2 regions of the Acidovorax sp. LjRoot117 genome follow, and region 1 is predicted to be linked to the other one. Evidence: predicted binding sites of a transcription regulator. Region 1 holds the regulator's gene; the other holds the start of a gene.

Region 1 (5,288 bases):
TCGCGGACCAGGACGATGATGTCTGCATCCTTGAGTCTGACGGAAAGTTGGCCCAGCCCCTTGACGGTGTTGGTGTAGACCTTGGCTGTGTATGCGTCGAGCCGAGAGGCGCAATGGAGCTTGCGCACTGCATCCTGGTAGTCGTCGAGAATCACGATGTTCATCCCGACATTGTGCCTTGGCACGCAGCGCCGCACTGCACTGGCAGGTCTTCGGGCGGCCCAAAACGCCAGCTTTTGGTGACGGATTGTCGCGGCGGCTGCCGCAGCCGCACGGAGTGGATGGGCTGCGCAAGTCTGGCGAGTGCAGCAGAGCCGACCGTGGCCACGAAGCAGGTGTTGTCAGCGTTTTTTGGTGCCAGTGCTCACAGCACGCCGCGTCGCGACGGCACTGTTTGCAGCACCCTGTGCGGGTTGCAAGCCCAAGGCCGGTGCAGCACCGGCGCGCCGGCCGCCAGCCGCCACCCGCCGGCCTGGGCAGCGATGATCTTTCTACGCTTGGAGCGCCTCGCACGCAGCCATGCGGTCGAGTTCTGCACACACGTCGGCCATGCGGCCTGCGATCACCAGGCGGCCGCTGGCGTGGGATACCTTGCGCACGGCCGGCACGGGCCGTGGGGGCAGCGCGCTGGATGCGATGGACGCCATGAATGCATCACGGCTGCTGCCGCAGGGTGCAGACAGAAACGACCGGTTGGCCGCCACGGAGGTGCGGGCGGCGGATGCTTTGGGCTCGGGTGGAGCCGGCTGGACGGTGAAGGGCCAGTTGCCCCGCAAAGGGCGCAGGCGGGGCGACCCAGCGCTGCGCTGGTCGCCGGCAGGCCCGCCATGGCCCGGCGTGCCATGCTCGCCCGGCGGGTTGGCGCTGGCAGGTGGTGATGAAGCCGGGGCGCCAGCGCGTGGGGCTTCGTCCAGGCGGACGAGGTTGTGCAGCCAGCGCGACAGCTTCTGCAGCGAATGGGGCAAGGCGGCGGACAGGGTGGACAAGGCAATTCCCATGTGAAAACTCCGAAAGTCGGGGGTTGGACATAGGCAGGATTGCAATGACAACCGGCACCGCAGGGCTGGCGTACCGACGTTGTGCCGGTACACCAAACGCCCGCCACCTGCGGCGCGGCCAGGCAGGGGGCTCTACATGAGCATGGTGTTGCGGATCAAGCCGACGGCCAGGCCTTCGATTTCAAAGGGCTCGCCAGGCTGGACCACGATGACGGGGTAGTCGGGGTTCTCAGGCAGCAGCTCGATGGCGGTGGCCGTGCGGCGCAGGCGCTTGACGGTGACGTCCTCGCCCAGGCGGGCCACGATGATCTGGCCGTTGCGTGCCTCACGGGTGGACTGCACGGCCAGCAGGTCGCCGTCCATGATGCCGGCGTCGCGCATGGACATGCCGCGCACCTTGAGCAGGTAGTCGGGCTTGTGCTGGAACAGGCTGTTTTCCACGCTGTAGGTCTGGTCGACATGTTCTTGCGCGAGAATCGGCGAGCCCGCCGCCACGCGGCCGATGAGCGGCAGCACCAGCTGAGACAGGCCCGGGATGGGCAGGCTGAACTGGCTGCCGCGTGCTGCATTGATGGAGCGCACCGTGTCGCTGCGCAGACGGATTCCGCGGGATGTGCCGCTGACCAGCTCGATCACGCCTTTGCGGGCCAGCGCTTGCAGGTGCTCTTCGGCGGCGTTGGCCGACTTGAAGCCCAGCTCGGCCGCGATTTCTGCGCGGGTGGGGGGCGCGCCGGTACGGGCGATGGCGGTCTGGATGAGGTCCAGGATCTGCTGCTGGCGGGCGGTCAGTTTCGGGTTGTCGAGCATGGTGGTTTCCGGTGGAGACGCTACAGTGGCGAACAACTGTTTTTTAATCCAGTAACTGTATTTTTCACCAGTTTTTCGGAGTACGCAAGTGAGTGGGCAAAAAATTGTGGTTTTGGGCACAGGTGGAACCATCGCGGGCACCTCGGCCCAGGCCGGCGACAACATCGGCTACACGGCCGCCCAGGTGGGCGTTGAGCAGCTGCTGGCCGCCGTGCCGGGGCTGACCCTGGCAGCCGGCGGCGCCACCCTGCAGGCCGAGCAGGTGGCCCAGCTCGACAGCAAGGACATGGACATGTCGGTGTGGCAGGCGCTGGCCGTGCGCTGCGCGCAGCTGTTGCAGGACGCCGCCGTGCAGGGCGTGGTCATCACCCACGGTACCGACACGCTGGAGGAAACCGCGTGGTTTCTGAGCCTGGTTCTGGATGCGCGGTCCAAGCCCGTGGTGCTGACGTGCGCCATGCGCCCGGCCAGCGCGCTCACCCCCGATGGCCCGCAGAACCTGCTGGACGCGGTGGCCGTGGCCACCACGCAGGGCGCGCAGGGCGTGGTGTCGGTGGCGGCGGGTGAGGTGCATGGCGCGCGCCATGTGCAGAAGGTGCATCCGTACCGCGTCCATGCATTCAGCTCCGGCGACGCCGGGCCGCTGGGGTGGGTGGAGGAGGGCCGGGTCCGCCTGGTGCAGGATTGGCCTCTGGCGCACGCTGAGAAAGCGCCATTAGCTATTGAAAAGATAGCGAATGCCGCCGTGTGGCCGCGGGTCGAGATCCTCCTGAACCATGCAGGTGCAAGCGGCGCCATCGTGGACGCGCTGGTGCGCGATGGCGTGCAGGGCCTGGTGGTGGCCTGTACCGGCAACGGCACGATCCACCATGCGCTCGAGGCCGCGCTGCTCAAGGCGCAGGATGTGGGCGTGCGCGTGGTGCGCTCCACCCGCTGCCCCGAAGGCCAGGTGCTGCCCAAGCCGGGCGATGCCCTGCCGGATTCGCGGGGGCTTTCGCCCGTCAAGGCGCGCATCTCGCTGATGCTGGACCTGCTCTCGCATTGATGCGCGGCCGAGCAGTCCACAACACACTATAAGTCCCAGGCGCCGCGGCCATGTTCTTTGCCTCCCTCAAGACCCACGCCTGGGCCTACCCGGCGCTGGAGGTGATCCACATCGTCGGCATTGCACTGCTGCTGGGCAATCTGGTGCTGCTGGAGCTGCGGGTGTTCGGCCGCGGCGCCGCATTGCCGGTCAAGGACCTGGCCCGGCTGAGTCTGTCGGTGGCCTTGTGCGGCTTCCTGCTGGCTGCGGCCTCGGGCCTGCTGATGTTCGCCACCCAGCCCGCCGAACTGCTCAGCAGCCGCGCATTCACCTTGAAGATGCTGTTGTTAATGCTTGCGGGTTGCAACGCGGCGTGGTTCCATGGCCGGGGTTCGCTGGCACGCCTGGACGGCGTGGCCAAGGTGCAGATGCTGGTCTCCACCGTCATCTGGCTGGCCGTGGTGGTGTGTGGCCGCTGGATCGCCTACCTGTAGCGCATGCCGCGCCGCGATGGCTGGGCAGTCTGGCTGCTGCAGCGTGCGCACCCCCGTTGTGTTCCCTGATTGATCTTCGAAGGAGAGCCCTGATGACCCTGCAACGACGCCATCTGCTGGTGGCAGCCTCCGCCTTGCCGCTGGCCGCGCATGCGCACCATGGCTGGAGCAGCTTCGACGCGGACCGCCCGATCTATCTGGAAGGCACGGTGAAGTCCGTGCGCTGGCAGAACCCGCACGCGGAGCTGCAGTTGGAGATTCCGGCCGGGCTGAAGCTGCCCGCCGACCTGGCGCAGCGGGCGGTGCCCGCGCAGACCGCGCCGGTGGACGGCAAGGCCTTGCTGGCCAAGGCGGTGCTGCCCACGCGCAAGGACCGCCAGTGGGAGGTGGAACTGGCACCCCTGACGCGCATGCAGGCTTGGCAGGTGCCGCAGATCCAAGCCGGTGCAGCCGTGTCGGTGGTGGGCTTTACCCTGCGGGACGAGAAGGGCGACGCCGTCTTGCGGGCCGAGTATCTGTTCGTGGATGGCAAGGCGTACGGCTTGCGCTCGGGGCCCGCATAAAGTCTGGAGCGCGTTCCAGCCAGCCTGCGGGCCTTGATGCCCCAGCCGGCAAGTCCGCAGCGGTGCAGGTAACTGTGCTGACAGGTTGGCCTGACGAGGCTGTGCAAAATTGCTTTCACTACCCCCCAAGAAAAACGGCGCCTTGGTGTCAAGGCGCCGTTGGGGTGCGGTCAGTGCCGGCGCTACTCGGTCGTGCAGACCGTGCGCGCCGCGTTGCCAGTCGCTGTGGTGGTCAGCTGGCCAGGGCCTGCAGCGCGCGGGTGGTGATTTCGTCCACGCTGCCCGTGCCGCTGATGGCGCGGTACTTGGGGGCGGCAGCGGGTTCGGCCTTGGCCCAGTTGCTGTAGTAGTCCACCAGCGGGCGGGTCTGGTCGCTGTACACCTGCAGGCGCTTCTTGACGGTCTCTTCCTTGTCGTCTTCGCGCTGGATCAGTTCTTCGCCCGTCACGTCGTCCTTGCCTTCCACCTTGGGAGGGTTGAACTTGACGTGGTAGGTGCGGCCGCTGGCCGGGTGCGAGCGGCGGCCGCTCATGCGTTCGATGATGGCGTCGAAGGGCACATCGATCTCCAGCACGTAGTCGAGCTTGACGCCCGCCGCCTTCATTGCGTCGGCCTGCGGGATGGTGCGGGGGAAGCCGTCGAACAGGAAGCCCTGCGCGCAGTCGGGCTGGGTGATGCGTTCCTTCACGAGACCGATGATGATGTCGTCGCTGACCAGGGCACCCGAATCCATCACCGCCTTGGCCTGCAGGCCCAGAGGCGTGCCGGCCTTCACGGCGGCGCGCAGCATGTCGCCGGTCGAGATTTGCGGGATGCCGTACTTCTGGCAGATGAACGTGGCTTGCGTGCCCTTTCCGGCGCCAGGCGCGCCCAACAGAATCAGTCTCATGGAAGTCCTCGAAGTTTAGAAATCGGGTGGCGCCGCTGGCCGGGGCGCGCCAAGGCCACCGCGTGCAGTCAGCGGTGGCCAGAGTACTCCCGGGGTGCGATGCTCTCTCTCGTTACAGTCGAGGATAGCATGTGACAACCTTGCCCTGACTTACACGGCGCACCGTTTATGGGCGTGTTTTCCTGGGGGGCCGCATCCGTGCCAGCTCAGGGCGCGGGCGGTGTTGCGCCGTGGTCTGCCAGGGTGGCGTGGACGAGGCGCACGCCTTTGGCGGACATCACCCCGGCGAGTCGCACACGCGTCAGTGCAGCGAGCCGGGGGTCAGCGGAAAAGCGCGCGCACGCGCTCCAGGTCCTGCGGCGTGTCCACGCCGGGGCCTGGTGCTTCCCCGGCCAGATAGACGGCAATGCGGTGGCCGTGCCACAGGGCACGCAGTTGCTCCAGGGCCTCCACCGCCTCGGTCGGCGCGGGTGCGAGGGTGGGAAACTGCCGCAGGAAACCCGCACGGTAGCT
Region 2 (5,288 bases), on a different contig from region 1:
CAAGATCAACCTGTCCATCCTGGGCGCGATGCAGGTCAGCGAAAAGGGCGACCTGGCCAACTGGATGATCCCCGGCAAGATGGTCAAGGGCATGGGCGGCGCGATGGACCTGGTGGCCGGCGTCAAGCGCGTGATCGTGCTCATGGAGCATGTGGCCAAGAAGAAGGATGGCACCGAAGACCTCAAGATCCTGCCCGCCTGCACGCTGCCATTGACCGGCGTGGGCGTGGTGGACCGCATCATCACCGACCTGGCCGTGCTGGATGTGACGCCCGAGGGGCTCAAGGTGGTCGAACTGGCACCGGGCGTGACCTTCGAGGCGCTGCAGGCCAAGACGGGTGTGACGTTGATCGCTTGATGGTGTGATCGCAAGGCTTCGCTCAACGCAGCGCTGCCCTGGAAAACATCCGGTCGCCGCAGGTGCGGCGCCAAAAAAAACGGGCTCCGAATGGAGCCCGTTTTTGATGGCCGTCAGCCGAATTACATCGCGCTGATTTCGCCCGAAGGGATCGTGCCGGTGCGCACGGCTTCAGCAGCCTGGGCACGCACGGCAGCGCGGTCGGCCGTGGACTTGTAGGTCACCACGCGCGAACCAGCAGGCTCGATGCTGCGGGTCTGGGCAACGGTGGAGGCTTCGGCAGCCACTTCAGCGCGGGTGCGGTTCGTTTCGAACTTGGTAGCGAATTGCGAAGCATCGGCTTCGTCAGCGTGGGCGCCGAAGGCAGCGAAAGCGGACACAGCGGCGATGGAGAGGAAACGTGCAGTCTTGTTCATGATGAAAGTCCAGTGTATTTTTTAGAAGTCAGGTTTTTTATGGAGAGAGTCAGGAAGCTGAATCCGTCGGATTCAGATCAGCCTTGCTCACCCGAAGGGATCTGGCCGGTGCGCACAGCGTCGGCAGCCTGGGCACGCACCGCAGCGCGGTCGGCCGTGGACTTGTAGGTCACGACGCGCGAACCAGCGGGCTCGATGCTGCGGGTCTGGGCAACGCTCGAAGCTTCTGCCGCCACTTCGGCGCGGGTGCGGTTGGTTTCGAACTTGGACACATATTGCGAAGCGTCGGCTTCGTCGGCTTGGGCGCCAAAGGAAGCGAAGGCAGCGACAGCGGCGATGGAGAGGAAGCGTGCGGTGTTGTTCATGATGAAAGTCCTTGAATTAAATGAGCGTCTCAAAAAAACCGGAGGGAAGACAAACAGGTCGGTGCTTCCTGCCGGGTTCGGTGAGTCGCCTTGCGGGTTCGGCTCATCGATGGGTTGAACTGTACGCGGATGAAGGCGGAAGAAAAACCACCGAGTCGCGAACTAACTGTTCCAGTATTGGAAACAATCCATCGGGAACTTTTGAGGGTTTACCCATGCCATAGGGCTGGCGATGGCTTCTGCAGGGGTTTTATGCTGGAAACCCCTTATGCGATTTCGGGACAGTGCCATCGTACAGAAGATCCCGCACCCGTGCCGCGCCGACCGGCGCAAGCCCTGTGCAAACCCCGGTCTTCCACTGCGCCATTCCCCCTTGATATAGCTCAAGCCCCGGCAGGGCTGGGGTATCCCTTGCGGGCTGTGCAGGTGGGCGAAGGTCTTATATTCGAAGGCCACCATTTGTGTCCTTTGCATGACCGACATTTCCGTACCGGCCGATATCGATACGGCAGACAGCCCCCATTACCTGCGCGCCCTGACCGAGATGGCCGACCGGCGTACCGTGGTGGCCGATGCCGCCATCTACACCGACAACGGCATCAAGCTGGTGGACAAGGGAGCGCGCATCGACAGCCGCCTGTACGACCGGCTCGTTCAGCACAAGCTGCGCGAGCCCATCGACCGGCATCTGTCCGTGGAGAACCCTGTGGATGTGGCGGCCTTGATGGCCGCGGGCCAGGCCTTGATCGAGCAGGAGCCCCTGCCCAACATGCTGGCCCAGGCCCTGGGTTCGGGCGCGCGGCTGCTCTCGCCGCTGCGCTCGGTGCCGCTGCCGCCCTCCATGGCCTGCAAGCTCACGGTCATGCGCGAGCAGCGCCCGGAGCTGTTCCAGCACGGCCTGCAGATGATGACCGTGGCGCTGTTCCTGGGCTTGAAGACCGGCCTGGGCGAGCGCGATTGCGCCACCCTGGCGGCTGCGGCCCTGCTGCACGACCTGGGGGTGCTGCACATGGACCCGGCCTGGAGCGATCCGGACCACAAGGTGGTGGGCGTGCAGCGCAAGCACCTGGTGGCGCACCCCATCACCGCCATGCTCATGGTCCGTGACACCGGCGCCTACCCCAAAGCCGCGGAGGTGGCCGTGCTGGAGCACCACGAGCGCATGGACGGCAGCGGCTATCCGCGGGGCCTGGCGGGTGCGGACATCACGCCGCTGGGGCGCATTCTGCTGCTGGCCGAGGTGGTGGCCGCCTTCTACGAAAAGTACGATGACATGCCCGCGCAGCGCCTGTCGCTGGTGCTCCGGCTCAACCACCGCAAGTTTCCGGCGGCGCTGGTGGCCTGCATCCTGCCCTTGCTGCAGGAAGAGGTGGCGCGCGAATCCTCGCTGATGCCCTTGGGCCACGAGGCTCCGCGCCAGATCGAGCTGCTGGCCGAGGCCTTTGCCTACTGGGACAGCCTCAAGGCGGCCCTGCCGGGCGGTGCCAAGGCCTTGCCCGGCAGCGCATTTGCATTTGCCGACGCCCGCCTGCTGGCGCTGCAGAAGGCCCTGCTCGAATCCGGCTCCCACCCTCAGCAGCAAAGCGAACTCATGGCCCAGCTCGACGGCGATGCCATCGGCCTGGCCGAGGTGGCGCTGGTGGGCCGCGAAGCGCTGTGGCAACTGGAAAGCATCCTGAACGCCTGCCACCGCCGCTGGCCCCAACTGGCCGACCGTGCCACGCCACACGACACCGCCGTGGCCGACTGGTGCGACTGGGCCATCCGCAGGCTGTAGCAGGTGGGAGCGGGTGGGAGCGGGTGGGGGCGGCCTTGGCAACATTGGGGCAGGCCCGTTTTTGTCATGCACGGAGAGCGGCGTACAAGACTCTTTTGGCGCCGTTGCCGCGCCCTGGTCGTGCTACCCGTGCGACTACCTGTACTGCCTGCGACGTGGCGCCTGGCCAGAACCGCTTCGCTGAATTTCGTGATCCGCTTTTATGGAGGGGTTTGCAATGATCGACCACACAGGCATCACTGTGTCAGAGCTCGGCCGCAGCCGGCAGTTCTATGAATCCGTCCTGTCCACGCTGGGCTATGGCGTGCGGCTGGCGCTGGAGGATGCCGTGGGCTTTGGCGCCCGGGAGCTCCAGCCCGGAGATGATCCGGGAGGGGATTTCTGGATTTCTGCAGGGCCGCCATTCACGCCGCGTTCGCACATCGCCTTTCGTGCGCACAGCGAGGCGCAGGTGGTTGCCTTCCACCAGGCGGCGCTGTCTGCGGGCGGCAGCGATAACGGCGCGCCCGGCCTGCGTCCCCAGTACCACGCACGCTACTTCGCGGCCTTCGTGCTGGACCCGGACGGCTACAACATCGAGGCAGTCTTTCATGGCGCAGCTCCTGCGGTGGCCGACAAAGCTTGAAGCGGGTGGAGGCGGCTCCAGGCGCCTTGGGGTGCCAGGATCAGCAGCTTCAAGCCGTTCAGGGGGCAGGCCCTTGAATCCCTTGATGGAGGCAAGGCGCTCGGAATAATCTGCTGAAATTTTGTGAGGTGCGGCAAAATACTGTGTATATTTACAGTATTGATGTTGTTGAAAGACGCTCCTTCCCATGTCTGCGCTGCGCATTCCCCGCCGGATGGCCGCATCCGACCTGCCGTCCGCCGTCCCCGGCGTCTGGCATGCGGATTCGCTGGGCGCGGGCTTGCAGTTGACGCAGCCGTCGGGCTATGCATTGCTCGACGCGCAACTGCCCGGGGGTGGATGGCCGGTGGGGGCGCTGAGCGAAGTGCTGCAGCCCTCGCCCGGCTGGCATGAATGGCAGCTTGTGCTGCCGGCACTGGCCCAGGCCGTGGCCTCACGCGACGGGGCTGTGGTGGGCGTGGCGCCACCGTACGAGCCCTTTGGCCCGGTGCTGCAGGCGCGCGGGCTGACGGCCCAGCGGCTGTGTCTGGTGCAGGCCGAGGGGGCTTCCGCGCTGTGGGCTGCGGAGCAGGCCTTGCGCTGCCGCGATGTGATGGCCGTGATGGCGTGGCTGCCCCAGGTGCAGCCAGCCGCGTTGCGCAGGCTGCAGCTGGCGGCCGCCCAGCATCAGCAGCTTTTGTGGGTCTTTCGGCCCGTGGCGGCGGCTCCGCAGGCGTCGCCAGCCTTGCTGCGGCTGCAAGTGCAGGCACCCACCCCGCAGGTTTTGCGCGAGCACGCTGCGCAGGGCGATGGCGTCCCGTTCCCTGCGATGCAGGTGCAGATTCTCAAACGCAGGGGGCCTCCGCTGATGCATGGCCTGTGCCTGCCCGGATGCCACCCCCGGCTGGCCCAGGAGCTTGCAGCGCAAGCCGCGCGCCAGCGTGCCGTCCACGAGGCCGCGCACGGCATGGCGGCGGTGGCACCCCAGGCTCCGGTGGTGGTGCCCGGTGCTGGCGTGGCTGCAACGCACCCATTTGCCGGACCAGAGGGGAGGGGGCGTGCACTGGATCGCACTGCCGTTGCCACGGTGGGAGGCTGATGCGCCCGCCACCCTGGCAGACGCCACGGCCGTGGGCTGGTGGGCGCTGCGCTTCACCCCCCGGGTCGCGCTGGTGGACGGCGATGCCTTGCTGCTGGAAGTCTCCACCACCGAGCGGCTGTGGGGTGGGCGGGACGCGCTGATGGCGCAGGTGGGCCAGGCGTGGTCGCTGGCGGCAGGTGGTGCTGCCGCGATAGGTGCGGGTGCGAAAGATTCTTCGGCTCCGCAGCCGCCTGGCCCTTCGCCCGTCTGGGGCTGCGGCTCCACCGCGCTGCTTGCGCAGGCGGTGCTGCGGATGGCCCTGGCGGGGCGTGCCTTGCCGGCCCGCATGCCGCAGGGCCTGCCGCTGCACACCTTGACGGCCCTGCGCCCTCACGTGGCCAGCCTGGAGCGCATGGGTTGCCGCACCTGGGGCTCCTTGCAGGCGCTGCCGCGCGCAGGGGTGGCGCGGCGCTTTGGTGCGGCCGTGCTGCAGGTGCTGGACCAGGCCCTGGGCCACGCGCCCCAGGCCCACAGCTGGCTGGAGCTGCCGGAGGCGTTCGTGCTGACCGCCGAGCTGCCCGCGCTGGCCGAGTCGGCCGATGCCTTGCTGTGGAGTGCCAGCCGCTGCCTGACGGTGCTGCAGGGCTGGCTGCAGGCGCGCCAGCAGGGGGCCCTGGGGCTGGAGCT

What was found. The regulator LexA, encoded in region 1, represses DNA repair genes until DNA is damaged. The targets are predictions, from matches to a motif close to ACTGTATNNNNATACAGT.
Region 2: the regulator LexA is predicted to act here: its motif matches at 3,682-3,699, upstream of imuA (translesion DNA synthesis-associated protein ImuA).

Annotation. Positions count from the first base shown of each region.
Region 1 is NZ_CAXUPO020000018.1:72,906-78,193, forward strand. It holds gene ACSQ3D_RS27005 (D-2-hydroxyacid dehydrogenase family protein) at 1-164, opposite strand, end outside; gene ACSQ3D_RS27010 (hypothetical protein) at 492-998, opposite strand; gene lexA (transcriptional repressor LexA) at 1,131-1,805, opposite strand; gene ACSQ3D_RS27020 (asparaginase) at 1,918-2,850, shown strand; gene ACSQ3D_RS27025 (hypothetical protein) at 2,901-3,323, shown strand; gene ACSQ3D_RS27030 (DUF6152 family protein) at 3,416-3,886, shown strand; gene adk (adenylate kinase) at 4,119-4,775, opposite strand; gene kdsB (3-deoxy-manno-octulosonate cytidylyltransferase) at 5,097-5,288, opposite strand, start outside.
Region 2 is NZ_CAXUPO020000002.1:655,924-661,211, forward strand. It holds gene ACSQ3D_RS08335 (3-oxoacid CoA-transferase subunit B) at 1-358, shown strand, start outside; gene ACSQ3D_RS08340 (DUF4148 domain-containing protein) at 481-774, opposite strand; gene ACSQ3D_RS08345 (hypothetical protein) at 852-1,139, opposite strand; gene ACSQ3D_RS08350 (HD-GYP domain-containing protein) at 1,612-2,916, shown strand; gene ACSQ3D_RS08355 (VOC family protein) at 3,134-3,541, shown strand; gene imuA (translesion DNA synthesis-associated protein ImuA) at 3,729-4,619, shown strand; gene ACSQ3D_RS08365 (Y-family DNA polymerase) at 4,579-5,288, shown strand, end outside.